Regions from separate parts of the Halanaerobium saccharolyticum subsp. saccharolyticum DSM 6643 genome, predicted to be linked through region 2. Evidence: riboswitches for the same ligand, from Rfam matches in the RefSeq annotation. Region 2 holds a riboswitch; the other holds the start of a gene.

Region 1 (11,601 bases), on a different contig from region 2:
TTATCTTTATAAAGGCCCTGAATATAAGGAAGAAATTAAAGAGGCTGAACAAGCTTTAAATATCTTAGGTGCAGAGATTAAGGAAACAATTGAGCTTGATGTTCCCGGGCTTAAAGCGGAAAGATACCTAATTGTAATAGAAAAAACTGATTTAACTGATAAAAAATATCCTAGACGGGCTGGAATACCTAAAAAGCGCCCTCTGTAAATTTTTTTAGAAAGCTTAATTAAGTTTAGCCAGCATTTAAATTATTATAAAGGATATTCAACTATTTTAGAGAAATATATGTCTAAGTGGGGGTAATTTTTAATGAAAATTCCTTTTTTGAATCAGGAAAATGAAAAAAACAAGGAACAAATTACAGAAATAAAAGTAGAAAAAATAAAAACTAATCCATTTCAACCACGTCAAGAATTCAAACAGAAAGAAATTGAAGAACTAGCGCAATCAATTGACAATTTTGGTTTAATTCAGGCTATTATTGTTAGAAAAATTGAAGGTGGATATGAATTAATTGCTGGTGAAAGAAGGCTTAGAGCTGCTAAATTTTTGGGAAAAGAAGTTATTCCTGCAGTAATTAAAGATTTTAATGATCAAGAAATGGCTGAAATAGCGCTTATTGAAAATTTACAGCGCAAGGATTTGAATTTTTTGGAAGAAGCACAAGCTTATCAGAGGCTTTTAGATGAATTTGATTTAACTCAAAATGAATTGGCTGCTAGAGTTTCTAAAAGTCAATCAACTATTGCTAATAAGCTGCGTTTATTAAAACTTTCAATTAATGTCAGAAAAGAGATTTTAGCTGCTGATTTAAGTGAAAGACATGGAAGAGCTTTACTAAAACTTAAATCAGAAAAGGAACAGCTAAATATTATTGGGGAAATCAAGAAAAAAGATCTTAATGTTAGAGAAAGCGAAAATTTAATAAACAAAAAAATGAAACCTTCAAGAAACAAAAGTCAAATCAAACATATATCTGATGATTTAAGGCTTTTTGCTAATTCTTTAGAAAAAAGGATTTCAGAAATTAAAGATTCTGGTATCAAAGTTGAATTAGAACGTAATGATGATCAAAATAGCATAGAATATTATATTAAGCTTTCAAAATAGAGTTATAAAGAGGTGAAATAATGGCTAAAAAAATAGCGATTGTCAACCAAAAAGGTGGGGTTGGCAAAAGTACTACAGCAGTTAACTTAAGTGCTGGCCTGGCAGAGAAGAATAATAAAGTTTTGCTGATAGATATTGATCCTCAAGGTAATGCAAGCAGCGGTCTTGGAATAGAAAAAGCAGAAGTTGAATTTACAATTTATGATTTATTAATTGAATCGGAGCCGCCTTCAAAAGCAATTTTGCATAGTAATAATGATAATTTAGATGTTATTCCAGCTAACATAGAATTGGCAGGTGCAGAAATTGAGTTAGTGTCTATTATATCAAGGGAAAGCAGACTAAAGAAGTCTTTAAAAACAGTTAATGAAAATTATGATTATATAATAATTGACTGCCCTCCTTCTCTGGGTTTGCTGACTTTAAATGCTTTAACTGCCGCTGATAGTGTGATGGTCCCTATTCAATGTGAATACTATGCTTTAGAAGGTTTAGGGCAGCTGATGAATACCATTGAATTGGTTCGAAAAAATTTGAATTCTGATTTAAGAATCGAGGGAGTTTTAATGACAATGTATGATGCTAGAACTAATTTGTCTGAGCAGGTAATAGATGAAGTTAAAGATTATTTCTCAGAACTTGTTTTTGAAACAATTATTCCTCGAAATGTTCGGCTAAGTGAAGCTCCAAGTTTCGGTAAAGCAATACTTGATTATAGTTCTAACTCAAAAGGTGCAGAGGCATATAGAAAATTAGCAGAGGAAGTGATCTCTCTTGAGCAAGAAAAGACTTGGTAAAGGTTTAAGTGCGCTTATAAACAATGATGATAATATTGATCAAAGTAGAGTTGAAGACGTATTCACTGATCAAATAGAACCCAATCCTTTTCAACCGAGAACCAATTTTGATGAAGATACATTAAAAGAACTTGCGAACTCAATTCAAGAAAAAGGCGTTATCCAACCAATTACTGTTAGAAAAATTAAAGCTGAAAAATATCAAATTGTTACAGGCGAAAGACGCTGGAGAGCTTCAAAACTAGTTGGACTAAAAAAAATACCGGCTGTAATTAGAGATTTTAATGATCAAGAGATGCTGGAGGTTGCTTTAATTGAGAACATACAGCGTGAAGATTTAAACCCAATTGAAGAAGCTGCTGCCTATAAAGAGATGATTGATAATTTTGGTATAACTCAAGCTGAACTTGCAAAACAAGTTGGTAAAAGTCGCTCTAATGTTTCAAATATGATTCGACTTTTAAAGCTTGCTGAAAAGGTTAAAAATCATCTACAGCATGGTGCAATTACAATAGGTCATGCACGAGCTCTTTTATCTTTAGAAGAGGAAGAAAAACAAGTTGCTGCCTGTGAAAATATAATTATTCAAGACCTGACAGTCCGGGAGACTGAAAAATATGTAGATAAATTAAAAAATCCTTTTGAAAACGAAAAAAAGAAAAATAAAAAACAAGAGTTAGAGCCTATTTGGCAGGAAGCAGCAGTTGAATTAGAGAAAAAATTGAAGACAAAAGTAAATATCAAGAAAAGAAAGAAAAACAACTTATTAACTATAGAAATTGATAGTATAGAAAAATTAAATGACTTATTAGATAAACTGAATTAGTGTTTCACATGAAACAAATATCTATAAAGAGAGTAGATAGGTGATATTTAATGATTGGAACTATTGTTAATATAGCAGCTGTATTAGGGGGAAGTACAGTCGGGGTTCTTTTTAGAGGTAGATTTCCTGAGAAAGTTCAAAACACAGTGATCCATGGAATTAGTCTGGCTGTAATTTTAATTGGAATGCAGATGGCTTTTAGTATAGAAAAAGATCCAGATATTTTGCTGGTTATTTTTAGTCTAGTAATTGGAGCTGTTATAGGTGAGTCACTGCAGATTGAAAAACGTTTGAATAAATTTGGTGAGAGTTTAAAAGAAAAATTTGGTGGGGGGGACGATCTTTTTGTACAGGGCTTTGTGCAGGCCAGTCTAATCTATTGTGTTGGAGCTATGGCTATTATGGGGGCAATTCAAGACGGTCTGAACAGTAATCCAAGTATTTTGTATACTAAATCACTTTTAGATGGAATAACTTCGATTGCGTTTGCAGCAAGCACTGGAATTGGGGTTGCTTTTTCTGTGATTCCTATTTTTATTTATCAAGGTAGTATAACTCTTGCATCAAGTTGGGCTGCTGTTTATTTAACTGAAGATATGATTAGGGTTATGACTGCTAGTGGGGGTCTTTTAATTACTGCTATTGGGTTAAATATGCTGGGAGTTAGCAAAATAAAAACAGGGAATTTATTACCGGCTTTATTAGTAGCTGTAATTTTATCTGCTTTTGTTTTTTAATTTTGCAATAATTAAGAAAATGATATATAATTAAAATAGATAATTGAATTAAAACGGGTGAAGGCTGGATGAGAGATCATTACTGGCGCCGAAGGAGCAAGGGGAACTGAAACTCTCAGGCAAAAAGAATTCAGCTGGACGTAACTCTGAACATAATTTTTTATGAACAGGGAGTCGGATTTTTTCCGGCTCCCTGTTCTGTTTGTTTTAGATAAATTTCACAAATGGCTGTTAGTTTAAAAGGCTTTTTAATTAAAAGGGGGCTAATTATGCAAAAAACACCACTTAATCAACTGCATAAAGAAATGGGAGCTAAAATGACTGACTTTGGTGGTTGGGAAATGCCGGTGGAATATAGTGGAATAATTGAAGAACATAAGGCTGTCAGAAATCAATGTGGTTTATTTGATGTGTCTCATATGGGAGAAATACTTGTCAGTGGCAAAACCGCTTCTGAATCTCTACAACAGATAATAACAAATGATATGCAGAAACTAGAGGTAGGAAAAATTCTTTATACACCAATGTGCAATGAAAATGGTGGGATAATTGATGACTTACTTGTTTATTGTTTAAAAGATAATGAATATTTATTAGTGGTAAATGCTTCAAACATAGAAAAAGACTTTAATTGGATAAAAGAAAATATTCTTGATAAAACTGTGGCTGAAAATTTTTCAGATAAATATGCTATGATCGCTCTACAAGGTCCAGAGTCTAAAAAAATATTAACGCAGCTAACAGATATTGACCTAAACTCTTTAGATTATTATAAATTTAGGCAGGCTAAAGCAGCCGGAATAGAAATGATAATTTCTCGCACAGGTTATACAGGTGAATTAGGCTATGAACTTTACTTTGAGACAGAAGAAGCGAAAAATGTGTGGAAGCAAATATTAGATGCTGGATCTGATTTTAGAATTAAAGCCTGCGGTTTAGGGGCTAGAGACACCTTAAGACTAGAAAAAATGTATGCTCTTTACGGTAATGATATTGATCAAAACACCAATCCTTATGAAGCAAATATGGGATGGACAGTTGCTATAAATAAAGGATATTTTATTGGAAGAGAGAAATTAATAAATATAAAGGCTAACTGCTGCCCTAGAAAATTGACTCCCTTAAAAATTACAGGGAGGGGAGTAGCCAGGCATGGTCATGAAGTTTATATCGGAGATGAAAAAATAGGAGAAGTTACAAGTGGAAGTTATTCTCCAACCTTAGAACAGGGAATTGCTATGGCGTATCTAAAATCTGAACACACAGCTTCTGGCACAGAAGTTGAAATTAAAGTTAGAAGCAGAAAAGTGAAAGCTAAAGTTATAAAAGGTCCTTTTGTTTAAGACCTTAAATATATAAATGGATAGTGAAATGTTATCTTAAAAATTAAAGGAGGCAAAAAAATGAGTGTAAAAGAAGATTTATATTACTCAGAAGATCATGAATGGGTTAGAGAAGAGGAAGAGTGTTTAGTAATTGGGGTGACAGATTTTGCTCAGGAAGAATTAGGCGACATTGTATTTGTTGAATTACCAGAGGTAGATGAAGAATTTGATAAAGATGACAGTTTTGGAGTTTTAGAATCTGTTAAGGCTGTTTCGGATACTTTTATTCCAGTAAGTGGTAGAGTTATTGAAGTTAATGAGGATTTATTAGATAATCCAGAACGAATTAATGATGATCCATATGGAGAAGGTTGGTTAATTAAAATTGATCCTGCTGATGATTCAGAACTTGATGAACTTTTATCTGCAGAGGAGTATGCTGATTTTATAGAGGAGGAATAATCATGGATTATATTTCCAATACAGCAGCAGAAAGAAATAAAATGCTTAAAGAAATCGGAATTAAAGAGGTTGAAGATCTTTTTTCGATGATTCCAGAAGCAGTAAAAGCTGATGATGAGTTAAATATTGAAGCTGGTATTTCTGAACTAGAATTAATGAGAAAAGCTCAGAATATTGCTAAGAAAAACAAAAGTCTTGATCAGCAAATCTCATTTTTAGGGGCTGGAGCTTATGATCACTATGTACCAGGGGTCATTGATGCTTTAATATCTAGATCAGAGTTTTATACGGCATATACTCCTTATCAGGCTGAATTAAGTCAGGGGACACTAGAGGCTATTTATGAATATCAGAGTATGATTTCTGATTTAACCGGAATGGGGATTACAAATGCTTCTATGTTGGATGGAGCTTCAGCAGCAGCAGAGGCTGTAACTATGGGGGCTAGAATTTCTAGACGTTCTAAAGTGCTGCTGCCTGATACCATTAATCCTTCTTATCGAGAAGTTATAAAAACATATGGTTCTGGAGCAGAATTAGAATTTATTGATTTAGAAAGCAAAGCTAATATCATTGAACCTGAACTAATAAAAGAAAACATTGATGAAAAAACTGCAGTAGTTGTTTTGCAATACCCAAATTTTTATGGTTCTATAGAAAAGATGGAAGAAATTTCAAAAATAACCAAAGGAAATAAAAATATTATTTTTGTAGTGATAGTTAATCCAATCTTACTGGGAGTTTTAAAGGCACCAGCTGAATTTGATGCAGATATAGTTGTTGGAGAGGCTCAGAATTTAGGGAGTGGGCTAAATTATGGAGGTCCTAACCTTGGTTTTATGGCTTGCAGGGACAATCGAAAAATGATGCGTCAATTACCAGGTAGAATTGTAGGAAAAACTACGGATATCGAAGGGAAAGAAGGTTTTGTTTTAACTCTACAGACACGAGAGCAACACATTCGTCGTGAAAAAGCAACCTCTAATATTTGTACCAATGAAGCTCTAAATGCTTTAATGGCTACAATATATCTGTCTACCATGGGTAAAACTGGTTTAAAAGAGGTTGGAGAGCAGTGTTACCATAAAGCTCATTATCTGGCTAAAAAAATTGATAAAATATCCGGTTTTGAAGTAGCTAATAAGGATAATTTTTTCCATGAATTTGTAGTTAAAACAAAAGAGAAAAGTAGTCAGATTATAGATAAATTGCTTCAAAAAGATATATTAGTTGGTTATGATTTAAAAAGAATTGACGAAGATGGGATTCTAGTTTGTGTTACTGAAAAAAGAACAAAAGCTGAAATGGATAATTTATTAGAAAATTTGGAGGTGCTTTAAGTGGAGGAGAAACTAATTAAAAATTACAGCAGTCCTGGTCGTAAAGGATATTCTCTACCTCCACTTGAGGTAGAAAAAAGTGAGTTTAATCAAGAAATAAGTCATTATTTAAGAGAAGAGGTTGAACTACCAGAGGTTAGTGAAGTAGATGTGGTCAGGCATTATACAGCGTTAAGTGAACTTAATTATGGTGTGGATTCTGGGATTTACCCCTTAGGTTCATGTACTATGAAATATAATCCAAAACGAAATGAAAGAATTGCTAGAATAGCTGAGTTAAGTAATATACATCCTTATCAGCCGGAAGAGCAGCTGCAGGGTTCTTTAGAAATATTGTATCAATTGAAATTAGATTTAGCAGAAATTAGTGCTATGGATGAAATAACATTACAACCTGCATCTGGTGCTCATGGAGAATTTACATCGCTAATGATAGCAAAAAAATATTTTGAAGATAAAGAAGAAAAAAGAACTAAAGTTATAGTACCTGACTCAGCCCATGGGACAAATCCTGCTAGCGCAACAATGGCAGGCTTTGAAGTTGTTGAAATAGCATCTAATAAAAAAGGGATGGTTGATTTAGATGAATTAGCAGAAGCCCTAGATCAAGAGACGGCTGCTTTGATGCTTACTAACCCTAATACTCTTGGTATCTTTGAAGAAGATATTTTAAAGATTACCGAGATGGTTCATAATGTAGGTGGGCTGGTTTATTATGATGGAGCAAATATGAATGCAATAATGGGTTATGCTAAACCCGGTTTAATGGATTTTGATCTCATGCATTTTAACCTCCATAAAACATTTTCTACCCCTCATGGTGGTGGAGGACCCGGCTCTGGCCCGGTAGGAGTTAAAGATTTTCTGGCACCATATCTTCCAAAACCACTGCTAAAAAAGGATGAAGAAAAATATTATTGGGATTATAATCGCCCTAAGTCAATCGGGAAAGTTCATAGTTTTTACGGTAATTATGGAGTAATGCTCAGAGCTTGGGCTTATATTAAAACAGTGGGAGGAAAAGGGCTTAAAAAGACAACAGAAAATGCTGTTTTAAATGCTAACTATTTAAAAGCCAGATTAAAAGATAAATTTGAACTTCCTTATGCAGAAGATAGTCTGCACGAATTTGTGCTTTCCGGTAGCCGCCAGAAAGCCGAAGGAGCTTCAACACTTAATATAGCTAAAAGACTTTTGGATTACGATCAATATGCTCCGACAATTTATTTCCCACTTGTAGTTAAAGAAGCAATGATGATTGAACCCACAGAGACAGAGAATATAGAAACTTTAGATCATTTCGTGGAAACTTTACTAACTATTTCCCGGGAAATAAAAGAAAATCCGGAACTTGTTAAAAATGCACCTCATTCAACGTCAGTTAGGAAATTAGATGAGACTGAAGCTGCTAGAAATCCTAATCTTCGCTGGTAATTAAAAAAAATAACATTATGGTAAAAGTAATTTTAATCTTTGGTTTTATTTTTTAACTTTAAGCTATAATAAATGCAAATGGCCCACTTGGGCCATTTTTGCAGTTTAAGGTTGTTTTATGATATAATCTAAAATTGAAGTTAACTAAAAAGTGGGTGAAAATATGAAAGAGTCCTATTATAAAGAACAGCTTTCAGAAGAACAAGAGAAGAAATATCAAGAATGTGTAGAGTTAATAGAGCAAGGCAAAAGAAAAAAGGCTTCAAAAAAATTAAATGAATTTTTAGAAGAAAATTCTGATTTCCTGCCTGCATTGAATAAAATGGCAGTAGTTCATATTTATCAAAAAAAGCTTAATGAAGCACAAAAGCTGTTAATTAGAATATTAGATCAAGATCCTGATTATGCTCCAGCCATAACTAATTTGGGAAGTATTGCTCGAGAGATGGAAAACTTAGAAAGGGCAAAAGAGTTATATCATCAGGCAATAAAAGCTAATGAGGATTATGGTCCTGCTTATAATAATTTAGGAGTTATTTATCGGGAAGAAGGTAATTATGCTGAATCTGTTAAATATCTTAAAAAAGCAAGAAAAAAAGGGAGTATTAGTTATAAATTAAGTACAGACAAGCCTTTTTATAAAGAACCTGGATGTCTTTTTGTTGCATTCTTAGCAGTTGTTTTACTGATAATTTTATATATAATTTTAACATAAATTTATATTTGAAAATTAAGAACAAAACCAAGTGAAAAGGAGGTCTTAAAATGCCGAAAGATTATTCGGTTGGAGACAGAGTTGAGTTTAAAAAAACTCATCCATGTGGCGGCAAAACCTGGGAAATTTTAAGAGTAGGCATGGATTTTAAAGCGAAATGTGAGACCTGTGAAAGAGTAATTATGTTAGCAAGAAATAAATTTGAGAAAAGTGTTAAGAAAAAACTTTAATTTTTGAGGAAGGAAGATTATTTAATGAAAATAGGAATTGTTGGACTGCCAAATGTAGGTAAATCAACTCTTTTTAATGCACTAACAGAAGCGGGTGCTGATGCAGCAAATTATCCTTTTTGTACAATAGATCCCAATATAGGAGTTGTACCAGTTCCTGATGAAAGATTGGAATGGTTGGCAGAAAAATATCAACCAGAAAAGAAAACTCCTACAGTGATTGAATTTGTAGATATTGCCGGCTTAGTTGAAGGTGCAAGCAGAGGTGAAGGGCTTGGTAATAAATTCTTAGCTCATATCAGAGAGGTAGATGCGATAGCCCAAGTTGTTAGATGTTTTGATGATGAAAATATTACACATGTTGATGGTAAAATCTCTCCTGATAGAGATATTGATATTATCAATACCGAATTAATGATGGCAGATCTAAGTCAAATTGAAAAAAGATTAGAAAAATCAAAAAAACAAGCTAAAAGTGGAGATAAAATCTATTTAAAAGAGTTAGCTGCTTTAGAAAAAATTTCAGATGCTTTAGAAGAAGGTAAAAATATTAGACAGTTAGAACTTGATGAAACTGCTAAGCGTTTAGTAAAAGAACTGCAGCTTTTAAGTGCTAAGCCAATAATTTATTTAGCAAATGTTAATGAGGAAGATATAAATACAGGCCAGAATAAACTGGTTAAAGACGTAAAGGCCCATGCTGAAAAAGATGGAGCCAAAGTTGTAGAAGTAAGTGCTAAAATCGAAGCTGATATTGCTGAGTTAGATGAAGATGAGAAAGAAATGTTTTTAGATGAATTAGGACTTAATGATTCCGGTTTGGATCGAGTAATTAAGGCTGGTTATGAATTGTTGAATCTACTTACATTTCTTACTGCAGGTGAAAAAGAGTGTAGGGCTTGGACAGTGGAAAAAGGCTCGACTGCTCCAGAAGCAGCAGGAAGAATTCACAGTGACATGGAAAAAGGGTTTATTAGGGCTGAAATAGTAAGCTTTAAAGATTTAAAACGTGTTGGTTCAATGGCTGAAGCTCGAGAGGAAGGCTTATTAAGACTAGAAGGCAAGGATTATATAATGCAGGATGGAGATATCTGTCATTTCCGTTTTAATGTCTAATTAATACTTTAATCTTTAAATTTAAGCAAAGTTTTAGACAATATTTTTATTGTATTAGACACTAAATAAGGATAAAGATATGCTAAAAAAATTAGATCTAAAAATATTATTTAAATTATATAACTTTAATATTAATCACCGCCGACTTTCTAAAGCGGTGGTTTTTATTAGTCAATTTTCTTCTATATTTTTTTCAACAATATATTTTGCTGCAGTAATTTATTTAATATATAATGACAAAGTTTTAAAAGAATTTATATTAATTCCTGCTGTCTTTTATTTTTTGGCTAAGCTTATACCATACCTATATAATCGAATTCGTCCATTTGCAAAACATAATATCAAAGCTTTAGTAGAACAGAGAAAAGATCATTCTTTTCCCAGCACACATACTGGAAGCTCTCTAATTATTTCTTTAGCATTTTTAGAGATAAATCCAGAAATAGGAATAACAATGATTTTTTTAGCGATTTTAACTGCTCTTTCTAGAATAATGACGGCGGTTCATTATCCTTCCGATATTTTAGGAACCTGGCTCATAGTATTGATTTTACATTTTGGTTTTCTTAATTTTTTAATCTGAACCTAAATGCTTTCAGTTTGACTAGAATGCTTCAAACATTGAGTTCTATAATAGTTATTATTATTCTTTTCAGCAAAATAAACTTGCATCTAAAGCCAATAGATGCTATAATTTAGATTGGTTAAAAATCCATGCTCTGCTAGCAGCAGGGCCATTAGTCCGTGTGGAGGAGGTGACAGTAAATGGAAATTAGAAAAAGAGATTATGAAACAACTTTTGTACTTAAACCAGATCTTGAAGATGAAGAAAAGCAGAATATTCTTCAGCGTGTGAAAAATGCTATTTCAGACCACGATGGAGAGGTAAATGAAGTTGATGCTTGGGGTAAAAAGCAATTAGCATATGAGATTAAAGATTATCGTTCTGGTGATTATACAATCTTAGAATTCAACGCTAAGACAACAGTAGTTAATGAGTTAGAAAGAATCTTTAAGATTATGGATGGTGTACTTCGTTATTTAGTAGTTAGAAATGATGCATAATATAAATTTAGGTGGTGAATACTCTTGCTAAATAGAATTGTTTTAATCGGCCGCCTGACACGAGATCCTGAACTTCGCTATACCAGTAATGGAACTCCAGTTTGTAATTTTACACTGGCAGTAGAAAGAAATTATACTAACCGTGATGGAGATAGAGATGTTGATTTTATCAATATTGTAACCTGGCGGGGTCTGGCGGAAAATTGTGCCCGTCATCTCGGAAAAGGTAGACTGGTTGGAGTCGATGGGTCCTTACAGATTCGCAAAAGCGAAAACAACAATAGAACTTATATAAATCCTGAGGTTAACGCTGATAATGTGCGTTTTCTAGACTTCGGAAAAAATAACAGCCGCAGTAATAATCAGGGACAGACTCAAAATAATAGTAATCAGCAGAGAAATAATAAGAAGTCTGCTCAGCAGAACAAAAAACAGGAGCAGGA
Region 2 (11,601 bases):
CCTATAGATCCTTCTTCTATACGTGGTGGAATATCTGCTTTGTCTTCTCCCCCAATCTGTCCAAAAAACTGATTTAAATAATGAACAATTTTAAGTTTATTACTCATGTCTGCCCCCTTTCTTAAGGGTTGTTTATTTTAAATCCTTAAAGTTTATATTTTGAATACTTGTCTCTATAAGTTTTTACTTCTTCTGTAATAGCATCAACATCTATTACCATTTCCATCATACTAATCTGATCTTCGTATACTTCTGCGTCAACTTCACTCTTTATTTCTTCTTCAACTATATGATAACACGCGAGTCCCAACGGAACTCCTGCTAATGGTCCTGCGAAAGTTGGATCTCCATTTGTTACTGTTTCACAAGCTAATCCAGAAGCTTCTGCTTCTGCACCACCTAAGATAACAACGAGATTTTCCGCACCTTCTTTTTCAGCAAGATCTTTTATTCTCTGCTGATTTTCTAAGTCCATAGCTCCTGCGCTTGTTCAGACAAAACACTCAGTTGTCGTAAAAACCACTTCAGCACCAGTTGTCTCAATACATTCTTCAATCGCTGGTCCTGGAATTCCATCTCTATCGCCTAAAATGGCAATTTTTTTCCCTTTAAGCATTATCTTACACCTCCATATTTTTTTAAGAATATTATCATTATTTTAATTTTTTTAATAAGTTTTAGCTGTTAAATTATGAAATCCTAATTCATTTGTTGAACCAGTAATAGCCTGAATCTCAACTGAAATAGAACCATCATCTTCAAGGCTTCCATCAAACCCCCCAGCAATTACATCTGCAAAATTCTGATGCCCAATAACTTTTTCCATTGGAGGCAGAGTTATTACTTCATTTGCATTTCCTGCAGTTACAACAGCATCTGCCGAAGGATCTGCATCTGCAAGTGACTGAGAAGCTCCATCCCGTCCTGCATATTCATCAGTTAAAAGTACAGTTTCAATACCTTTTGCAGCCAGCTTTTTACTGTTCATAATCAAATCTGCATCAGGATTTCCAAAACCTTCTTCAGAAACAACTGCGGCATCTAAACTCAACATTTCTGCTAATTTTGCAGTGAAATTTGATGATCTTTCTTTATCTGCCAGGGTAACATTTTCATTTGTGATAATAACTCCCATAAAATTATATTTTTCTCCATGATACTTATAGAGTTCCTCAATTACAGGATTATTTTGATGTACATAAGTTGCATTTTTATCACAAGCAGATACACAGTTACCACTCAATATCGCACCATCCATTATTTCTGTTGGAGACATTAACGTTGGAATTATTTCTTTTGCATCAACACCATAAACATAGGTATCATGCAGTAAACCCTGACTCTGAAGCATATACACATAGCCTACTTTAGGAAGATCTGGATATTCAGCAGCAGCTTCTAAAAATGGTTTATGTTCATAAGTTTCTAACTCATCAGGTTCAATATCCTTAGCAGCTTTTCCTAAATAACTGGCAGTTTTAAGTCCAACCATTCTTAGAATTTCTTCGTGTTCATGCTGTTTAATATCTTCTTTTACATCACAATCAACAACTAGATTATGAAATTTAGAAAACGGAGTGTACTCTGATCCTGGACCAGTCATATCAATAATACCTTCCTGAAACCCAACAATTTCACCTGTTGTTACAACTGCAGCACCCTTAAGCACATGGGTACGACCTGAGCCAACCATTTCTTCACTGCTGATAAAGCCAGGGAATACGCCACCTGGTCCTTCAACTTTAACTCTTGGCTCAATAACATCTTTTACAGGGATAATTCTTACACTATCACCCGGGTGAACTATATCTAAATTAATATTAGTTATTCTGCTGTCTTCACCTATAATTTCCAAAAGTTCCTCTTGATTAATATAAAGTGTGGAGTCAGAAACTTTAGTTTCAGCAGCAAATTGAATATCTTCAATTTTGATTTTACCTAATTCTAATTGCATTATTTCACCTCCTTTTACTGATTAAATCATTTCATTCAAAGTATTTTCAATATCTTCAATTTCTAAATCTTCACCAGAAAGATGTTCAACTTTCTCGCCGTCTTTATAAAATACTATTGAAGGTAAGCCAAGTACTTTTTGACCAATAGCAAGCCTTCTATTCCCCTTAATATCTAACTTAGCAAATTTAGCACTATCTGAATAATTTTCAGCTAACTCTTTAACATCAGGCATAATTTCTAAACAGCGATCACAGCTTTCACTCCAGAAATCAACAACAACAAGACCCTCACTTTTTGTTACTTCTTTTTCAAAATTATCTTTTGTTAATTCTAACATAATTTACCTCCTTTCTAATTTTAAATTTAATTCTTCAGGGCAGAGTTTATTAATGTCAGATCAATGACCTGATAATCATCTTTTATTTTTTGCGAATATTCCCTCTTTTTATGATTTTTACTGAACTGATTTAATTTTTGAATAGCATTTTCTATAGTATTTAAACTATAAAAATCTAATTTATTTGACGGAGCTAAAATAATACTCCGGTAGGGATTCTGAGCCGGTTTAACACTCCCTGCCAGTGGATGAGATACTAATTTCCAATTTTGATGTACTAAATTCCTACTTTTACTATAAACATCAGAGAGATTATTTACAAAATCAATTTTTAAATCTTGAAATTCTTTTTTTACCCTGGGATTATTGGTAATAATAACTTGATCTTTCATAAACTCCTCCTTTTGGGAACAAAAAAAACAGAGCAGCAATGGAGTAATCAACCCATTACTGCTCTGTCCGTAAACCTGAGAGATTATCTGTATAAAACAGACTGCTCCGTCGGTGTTTTTGAAATAACAAACTTTCCAGAGTTATGTCCAGATACGGTCCTTTTACCTGAGAGTTTCAATTTCTATTTTGAGCAAATAAAAATTTTACTCCTTCGGTGGCATAATATTATGCTCTCTCCTGTATCCTTCAACCATAATATTCTATTTTCATAAAATTATTTTTTTCACAATCAATTGCAACTATTATTATACCGAAAGAAAATTGTTTTGTCAATTTATTTTTCAGAAATTTTTATAATATTAAGTTTTTATTAGTTCCAATTTATTTTAATACCTTTTTCACCTTTTTTAGCTTTTGCAATCACAGCAGCTTCAATATCTTCAGTATAAAGATCAATTAGTAAATCGGCAGCATCCTCTTCCGCCACTGAAATTAAAAGCCCACCTGAAGTCTGGGGATCATACATTAAATCATAAAGTGTCTGATCTCTTTCACCACTTTCAGCTACAAATTCCTGATAATTATCTCTATTCTTATAAGCACCAGCTGGCAGCAGGCCAAATTCACTAAATTCTCTTGCATCTGCAAAAACAGGGATTTCTTCAGCATCAATTTGAATTTCTAAACTGCTGTTTTCAGACATTTCAAGTAAATGTCCAATCAAGCCAAAACCGGTTACATCTGTACAGGCATTGATCTGATAATGATCAAAATAGTTTAAAGCTCTGTTATTTAAAGTTAACATCGACTTTACTGCTGGATTATTTTCAGCATCTTCTATAAAGCCACCTTTAAGTGCAGAAATCATAACACCTGTTCCCAGTGGTTTCGTTAAGAGAATAAGGTCCCCTTCTTTAATGCCAGAGTTACTGAGCAAATCATCTGGGTGAACTATTCCTGTTACAGAAAGCCCATATTTAGGTTCTTCATCTACTACAGTGTGACCACCACATAAATTGGCTCCTGCTTCTTTTACCTTATCAGCACCACCCTGCAGAATACGCGAAAGAATTTCTCCCTCTAAACAGGAAGGAAAACCTACAATATTCATTGCTAAAATGGGCTGACCCCCCATCGCATATACATCACTTAAAGCATTTGCAGCAGCAATCTGACCAAATAAATAAGGGTCGTCTACAACTGGTGTGAAAAAATCAAGAGTCTGAATCAAAGCAATATCATCAGTTAAACTATAAACAGCCGCATCATCTGCTTTATCTAAACCAATCAGTAATTTTTCCGGATCAGCAGGAAAATCAACGTGACGCAGAACCTGCGCCAGAGCCCTAGGGCCCATCTTAGCTGCTCAACCAGAAGTTTTACTGTAATCAGTTAATTTTATTTTTTCCATTTTAACACCAACTTTCTAATTGTAAATCTAATAATTTATCTCAAAAAAATTAAACCTTGTCCAAGCTTAAATTGTAACAACATCTCCGCGGTTCAAATTATCAGCAATTTCAAACATATTACTTATATCTCCTACTCCCACTTCTTCCTGTAGTTCATAATAATCAACACAGGTTCCGCAAAGAAGAATTTCAACTCCCTGCTCTTCAAGTTCTTTTAAATAAAAAATAATATCTTCTTTTGTCGCTAATTTAACTCCAGAATTAAGGAAAATAATTTTTTCAGGTAGGGGGTCTAATTCTTTGATAGTAGAAATAAAACCTTTAATTAAGATTTGCCCCAATTCGCGCTCTCCATCTCCCATAGTATCTGATGGAATTAAATAAATTTTAGCTCCACTAGTTTCTGATTCTGAGTCAGCGTTTTCGCTGTCAGTACTTTTAGTTTTTTTAAACATGACTCTAAATTCAGTTTCAGATTCTTCGACAACTGAAACTTCTGCTCCCATTTTCTTGCCTAATTTAGTTAAGTTGGAAGCAGCAGTCTGATTATCAACAATTATTAGCACTTCTTGATTAGAAGTTATAGCCTTTTTAGCAAGTACAACTGGTTTGGGACAGGCTAAACCTTTAGCATCAATTTCTTTCATTATCAATTCCTCCAATTTTTAAATTAATTACAATCTCAAATTTCACTCTTTATATTCTATCTCTAATTCTTTACATATTTTTTCAGCAGCTACATAGGCCATCTCACCCGTGAAATCAACACATTGTTTAATATGATCTTTAGAGCCAAGCTTGTAATCTTTAGTTAAAACTCTGCAGCAGAGAGAACCATGTTCTTCTCTAAAATAATCATGTAATTCAGCTGACAGCTCCATCGTTTTATTTACTTTATTACTTCCCGCCTGCCTTCTGCCAAAAAAATAACCAAGCATCATCTGAGCTCCAATAACTGCTCCACAACTGCAGCCAGAATTACCCATGCCAACAGGAAACGCAGAAGCCATAGCTATTACATCATCGGGAAGATCAAGATCAAATTCTTCAATAAAAGTTTTAATTATCGATTCCGAACAGTAAAAATCACCGTTTTGATAATAGTTTTCTGCTTTTTCTTTGATACTGCTGAGATCAATTATATCATCTTCAAAATTTTTCTGCATCTCGCTGTAATCTGGGCCAAAAATGATTGATTTTAATTTGTTTATCATCCTAACATCCCTCTATTCTAAGATTATATGACTACTTTATTGATTTTATCAGTGATAAGATTTAATTTCAATTTTGTCTAACTATTTTTAGATCTTAATTTTGTCTAAAAGAATAAATAAAGTGGAGCAAAAAAACTAAAAACATCGTCAGTGTAAGATAGGGCAGGCCTAAAATATTGATCTGGTGATATTTAAATAAAAGATATAAAAGCAAAACATTCCAGAAGAAAGAACTAATATAGCTAAGTAAATTTTTAGTTTGAAGTAATTTATAAACAAGAAATATAAAAGTTAAAACCAATAAAATTTGCAGTAGTTTCAAATTAAAATTACTGAAAAGTGTCTTTTCCAATCTATAACTTCTGGTTACCAAACTGCGGTTTACTCCCTGATAATTAGCAGCCAGCTTAGTTAAAATTAAACTAGCTGCTACGCAAATATATGCTATAAAAAACAATATTCGTTTTATATTAGATTTCATTTTGACTACTCTTTAATAACTGGCTGCTTATTTTCGCTCCATTCAAACCAGCCTCCATCATAGACTGAAACATTATCCCAACCTAAGGCTAAAGCATAAAACCAAACTTCCGAAGCTCTCCAACCGGTTCCACAATAAAAATTATTATGATTTTCTGGCTTTATTTCCTGGTCCAACCATCTGGACTCCATAAAGGTATAACTAACCATTGTATTATCAGGATTGCGGTAGTCACTCATATCATAAGCATTTTTACCACCATAACCATAAATTGCACCTTTAATTCTGCCGGCTTTTGGAATATAATCATAACCTGTTGTTTCACCCCTAAATTCTTCTGGGCTTCTAACATCTATAAAATCTGCATTTTGATTGTTATAAACTTCTTTTGCTTTTTTTAAGTCAATAATATATTCTGGGTTTTCTGCTTTTTTAGCCCCAAACTCTACTGGCTCGACTTCAACTTTTTTTGTTTTTAGTTCATAACCGGCAGCCTTCCAGGCTGTAAGGTTACCATCTAAGATTCTAACATCGTCAACACCAGCATATTTTAAAATTGAAGCAAGACGAGCTGCAGGTGTGGTATCTGCTACACTATAAACAACTACTGTCTGTTCTTTATTTATCCCGTGTTGACCAAGTGCTTTAATAATTTCTCTATCACTTTTTCTATTCCAGATCGGACCTTCTTCGATTGCATCAGTATTGATATGTATACTCCCAGATATATGTCCTTTCAGATATTCAGCTTCATCTCCCCAGGAAGCTTCTAAGACAAAAACCTGATCAGCTTTAATTTTTTCGTTTAACCAACTTGGTGGGACAAGCATTTCAAAATTTTCCATTTTAGCTAAGTCATTATATTCTTTCAGATCAACTTCGATTTGGGAAGAGTTGTAACCTAATTCATTTAATTTATTTACTAATACTTCTGAATTATCTCCGTAAACATAAAGCTCTTTATCTTGAGCTATCTCAAATCTTTTGAGTTCATCCTTAATTGCCTGATTAGTTTCTAAATTTTTGAGCCACTTTGAAGAAAACAAAACAGCTCCAGGAATATGTCCTCCTGCTTTTCCATCAATCGCCCAACCATTATAGGAATATGGAGATCTAGAATCAATTAATATCATATCATCAGATTCAACTATTTCACCAATTTGAGCTTCCGCTAAAATAGTACCTGATATTAAAAACAATGTTAGAAATACACAAGCAAAAACAAATATTGATTTTTTCATTAAAAACAGCTCCCACTTAAATTATTTATTCAGAAATCTTTTTGAAGTTTTCTCCCTTAATTTGGTATATATCCTCATATTCTATTTGATTATCACTACAAACTTTTTTAACTTTTTCTAAATCTTGTCCACTAATTCTTCCTGATAAACCACAGGAAGAACTAATCTGCCTGGGCACTGGAGTTATTTTTAAATTTATTTCACTACTTTTTAACTCTCGTTCAAATGCTAAAGCCAGATGAGTCGAATAAAAAGTAAATAGTATATTATACTCTTTCAAAATTTTTGCTCCTTTATGATAAATTTAATGTCGTAAAACTAAAAATAATTATAAATTAAAAATTTATTTTTCTAGATTTTCAGTATCTTATTTAATCGATGTTCTTCGAGATTAAAGCTGCCCCAATAGCACCAGCAAATTGAGAATCTGAATAACTAAAAACTTCTGTTTGCAGCTTTTTGCTCAGCTGATTTCTAATAACTTCACTTTGGGCCAAACCACCAGTGAAAAGAACATCTTTCTGGAAAGTTATCTTGCTCAGCAAAATGTTAATTCTATTGATAATCGAATCAATAATACCCCCAGCTATTTCGCTTTTGCTAACTCCATCAGCTAAGAGAGAAATTATTTCTGACTCTGCAAAAACAGCACACATACTGCTAATCTCAGCTTTTTTATCATCTTTAACTAAATTATCCAGGTTATCAATTTGTTCTTCTAGAGAATTAATTGTCATCTCCAAAAATTTTCCTGTTCCAGCAGCACATTTATCATTCATCACGAAATCAATAACCTTACCCTCATCATTTAAAGATATTACTTTGCTGTCCTGACCTCCTATATCAATGATCGTTCTAATCTTATTATTAAGATAATAACCACCCTTACCATGACAGGTTATTTCTGTTACTGTTTTATCAGCAAACTGCTGCGAAACCCGACCATAACCAGTGGCTACTACTCCCTCTATATCTTTGGCTTTTAAGTCATTAGCCTCTAATAAATAATTAAGCGTCTGTTCTCCACTTCTTTGAGGATTCCAGCCTGTAGGTAATAGTTTTTTATCTACAATCTGATCTTTAAAAAGAACTCCTTTACAGCCAACTGAACCAATATCAATACCAATATAATACATTTTGTAGCTCCTTTACAGCATTTCTAAAAATGCAGTTAAGCGAGTTCCTAATTGACCCTTATCTGATTCCGAATAATCGGTTTCAATATTGATATAAGGAGTATTAGATTCTTTCAGCTCGTCTTTAATTCTTTTTGTCTCAACATTATAAGTATGGCAGGCCTGCAAAATCATGTCTACAACTCCATCAACCTGGTACTCTTCTACCAATCTGTTTATTAGCTCCACCCTGTTATCATTAGGACTCATACAGGAACAAGGAGTATTTAAATATTTTTCTGCAATTGCATCGATTGGACTTTTGTCCTGATCTACAGTCTCTTCATTAGGTTTTAAGCCAGTACAGTTTTCCAAACAAACTACTGAACCGCCATTATTTTCAATTGCTTCAATAACTTTTAGTGTAGCAGCACCCATTGGGCAGCCAGTAACTAAAATTCTCGGTGCATTTTCGCTGATTCTTTTTTCTCCCTGATTATACTTAGCTAAAACTTTTTCAGTAATTGCTTTTGTCCTCTTATTTGCAATTTCTTTATCAAAGGTATAGTTAGATCTATTTAAAACTTTAAAAATTTCAGTTCCATAAATCGGAGCAGGATTCAATTTTGCCAGTTCATAAAATTCTTTTAAGGTATTTCTTTCCTCATTTTTGATTTTTATTTCTTTTTCTAAACGCTCTTCAGTAATTTCTGTCTCAAATTTTTCTTCTAATCGTTCTTTTAATAAGACTACTTCATTTTTCCAAAAATCAAAATCAGCTTCCCGCTCAGCTGATTGAGGCAGCTGCATAACATGCACAGGTGTCACTTCATCTAAGTATTCGTACATTTTTTTCTTACCATCACAGGTTGTTTCACCAACAATAATATCTGCAAAATGGAAATAGGGGCATTTATCGGTAATTGCAAAGCCATAACTTGATTTGATCAGCGGACATAAATTTCTGGGCAAATCTTTTTCTGCTTCGTCAATAGTATCATTGCTGGTACTGCAGAGGGTTACCGGAACTGCATCAGCAGCCCTTATCACCTCATAAGGTGTGAAAACACAATAGGTACCTACAACATTTTTTCCTTCATTTTCTACCATATTTTTCATTGCAATGGGACCATGTCCTTCTAACTCTCCATCTAAAACATCAAAAATTTCTTCTATACTCTGCATAAATTATTTTCCTCCAATTTTCTAGTTTAGTGTTTTTTGCTTTTCATAAATAAGTCCAAATAATATTTGAATAATTTCTCGAATTTTAATATTTTTAAAAGTAATCTTCCATTTTTTTAAATACCTCAGCCCAGGACCATCTTTCAACTTTTTCTCTAAACTTTGGCCCATTCAAATCATTTCCACTTCTTAGTCTATCAATCTGGCTTTCAATTCCAGTCTTTAAGCGGTTTTCAAAATCAGGCAGTTCGGATTCAACTGGAATATGTGATTTTTTTAATTCAGGAAGTTCTACATATTCGACAGCTCCAGTCTTATTTATCTGATCTCCCAGCCAGCTTTTAACTCCTTCTAGATCAGTAGTTACTACTTGCAAGCCAGAAGCTAAAGCTTCAATTAATACTAGCGGCAGTCCTTCGTAAAAAGAAGGTAAACAAAAAATATCAGATTTCCTAAAAATCTTCCCTAATTGAGCTTGAGAAACAAGGCCCGGCATTTCAATCGAACAGTCGGCTGCCATTGCTAACTCTTTTATACATTCTGCCTCTTCTCCACTACCCCCACCTACAAGTTTAAGTTCTAAATCAAATTCAGAACTAAGGTTGCTGCAGACATAAATTAGCGATTTAAGTCCTTTAGCATAGCTTAGCTTACCGGCATAAACAATCTGTATTGGCTTTACAATCTGACTGTTATCTGAAGGATAAAAGATATCAGAATCATAACCACTGCCAACGACTGTAATCCTATCAGAATTAATATCATAAAGACGACTTATTTTTTGCTTCTGATCGCTATGGAGTGCAAAAATTGTATCAACCTTTTTACAACCTGCAATAACATAATCAGCAAATTTTTCGGCTTGGTTTAACTGTCTTAATCCAGTTCCATGACAGATAGCTTTAATCGGAATCTCAGTCACTAAATCCGAAAGCAAAGAAGTCAAGATCCAAAGATGATGGACTAGAATCACATCTGGCTTAAACTCTTCTACTGCTTTAATTATCTGTTCTTTGAAAGCCGTTTTCCATTTTTTAAGCATCTCAACTGTTAAATTTTTATACTTTTCACTCCGATATGGCATAACATTACTCATTCCAACTACCGGAAAAGGAATTTTGTCTGTCCCAAATTTAACTGGATAAAACTTCTGTTTATCTATAGCTCCAAGATCAACTTCTTCTAAATTAGCCGGAACTCCACTAATAACTGCTTGTTCATATCCATTTTTAGCTGCTATTTTGACTATATTCTGCAAGAAAATACCGCTGCCTGTTTTTTCAGGCCTTTGAGCTAAAATATGAAGTATCTTTTTCATCTTATCTCACCTCAATCTTAGCTGATCTCACGATTTGATCTATCTTTATGATTATATTTAACCGGTTTAACTTTACCATTTTTTACTGCTTTAATTAAATCTTTAGTAGTACTAACCCAGTCAGGAAAAGAAGTAACAAATTTACCTACTCTCTCAATTACATGAGTATCGCTACCACCTAAGCAGGGTAGCTCTAATTCTAAGGCCAAACTGTAAGCTTGAAAGTTATGATCGGGTTTAGTACTGCCATTAAAAGTTTCTATTCCAGCTAAACCAGTTAATTTTCTTATTTCTTCACCAATTCCTCTTCCATTATCTCTAAAAGGATGGGCAGCAATAGCAACCCCTCCAGCTCTATTAACTGAATCAATTAAATCCTGAGCTGGAATCTTCTCTTTAGGTAAGTCATTCAATCCAAAAACAAGAATATCACCTGCTTGAGTCAAAACTTCTGCACCCACTATAATTGGAAAATCTTCTTGAACGGATAACTTAGTTGCTTCAGCTTTAATTTGATTACTCTCATGATCAGTTATACAGATTCCGTCTAAACCTATAGACTTTGCTTTAGCAACTATTTCTTCTAAAGAAACATAACTATCAGAAGAATATCTACTTTCATGCATATGAATATCGATTAGCATTTTTAATCCTCCAACCCTCTAACACATCAAATATTTTTATTATCTTGTTACAATCAGCTTATAGCCATCTTCAATTTCACTTTCTTCAACTTCAGCTCCTGATTTTCTGACAAAACGGCTCACATTTTCTTTTGCAACTTCTTCTCCAACAAGTATCTCTAAATCTTCTTGACTATTTTCTAATGCTTCTTTTGTCATTACAACAGGTTCAGGACAAGAACGTCCACGAGCATCTACCTTTTTCATTATTATTTCCTCCTATTGTGTTATTCTAGATTTTAATTATTAATTTTTCAAATCCAATA

Evidence for each region. A riboswitch is a leader RNA that binds a small molecule or an ion and turns the genes downstream of it on or off. The one in region 2 is predicted to bind glycine.
Region 1: another riboswitch for glycine. It lies ahead of gcvT (glycine cleavage system aminomethyltransferase GcvT); the one in region 2 lies ahead of HSACCH_RS07830 (GrdX family protein).

The regions. Positions count from the first base shown of each region.
Region 1 covers NZ_CAUI01000021.1:16,519-28,119, forward strand. The annotation lists gene rsmG (16S rRNA (guanine(527)-N(7))-methyltransferase RsmG) at 1-208, shown strand, start outside; gene noc (nucleoid occlusion protein) at 311-1,111, shown strand; gene HSACCH_RS08520 (ParA family protein) at 1,132-1,908, shown strand; gene HSACCH_RS08525 (ParB/RepB/Spo0J family partition protein) at 1,886-2,734, shown strand; gene HSACCH_RS08530 (DUF554 domain-containing protein) at 2,785-3,471, shown strand; glycine riboswitch at 3,529-3,612, shown strand; gene gcvT (glycine cleavage system aminomethyltransferase GcvT) at 3,741-4,814, shown strand; gene gcvH (glycine cleavage system protein GcvH) at 4,875-5,258, shown strand; gene gcvPA (aminomethyl-transferring glycine dehydrogenase subunit GcvPA) at 5,261-6,598, shown strand; gene gcvPB (aminomethyl-transferring glycine dehydrogenase subunit GcvPB) at 6,599-8,032, shown strand; gene HSACCH_RS08555 (tetratricopeptide repeat protein) at 8,196-8,747, shown strand; gene HSACCH_RS08560 (DUF951 domain-containing protein) at 8,798-8,977, shown strand; gene ychF (redox-regulated ATPase YchF) at 9,002-10,093, shown strand; gene HSACCH_RS13605 (phosphatase PAP2 family protein) at 10,173-10,676, shown strand; gene rpsF (30S ribosomal protein S6) at 10,859-11,158, shown strand; gene HSACCH_RS08580 (single-stranded DNA-binding protein) at 11,183-11,601, shown strand, end outside.
Region 2 covers NZ_CAUI01000019.1:49,513-61,113, reverse strand. The annotation lists gene grdB (glycine reductase complex selenoprotein B) at 1-107, opposite strand, end outside; gene grdA (glycine/sarcosine/betaine reductase complex selenoprotein A) at 146-616, opposite strand; gene HSACCH_RS07840 (glycine/sarcosine/betaine reductase component B subunit) at 668-1,954, opposite strand; gene trxA (thioredoxin TrxA) at 1,976-2,293, opposite strand; gene HSACCH_RS07830 (GrdX family protein) at 2,320-2,685, opposite strand; glycine riboswitch at 2,747-2,826, opposite strand; glycine riboswitch at 2,830-2,936, opposite strand; gene selD (selenide, water dikinase SelD) at 3,057-4,097, opposite strand; gene yedF (sulfurtransferase-like selenium metabolism protein YedF) at 4,164-4,745, opposite strand; gene HSACCH_RS07815 (C-GCAxxG-C-C family protein) at 4,788-5,264, opposite strand; gene HSACCH_RS13930 (hypothetical protein) at 5,407-5,793, opposite strand; gene HSACCH_RS07805 (sulfurtransferase) at 5,799-7,034, opposite strand; gene HSACCH_RS07800 (DUF3343 domain-containing protein) at 7,060-7,314, opposite strand; gene HSACCH_RS07795 (acyl-CoA dehydratase activase) at 7,406-8,170, opposite strand; gene HSACCH_RS07790 (double-cubane-cluster-containing anaerobic reductase) at 8,183-9,334, opposite strand; gene HSACCH_RS07785 (glycosyltransferase family 4 protein) at 9,429-10,652, opposite strand; gene HSACCH_RS07780 (PHP domain-containing protein) at 10,670-11,296, opposite strand; gene HSACCH_RS07775 (sulfurtransferase TusA family protein) at 11,336-11,542, opposite strand.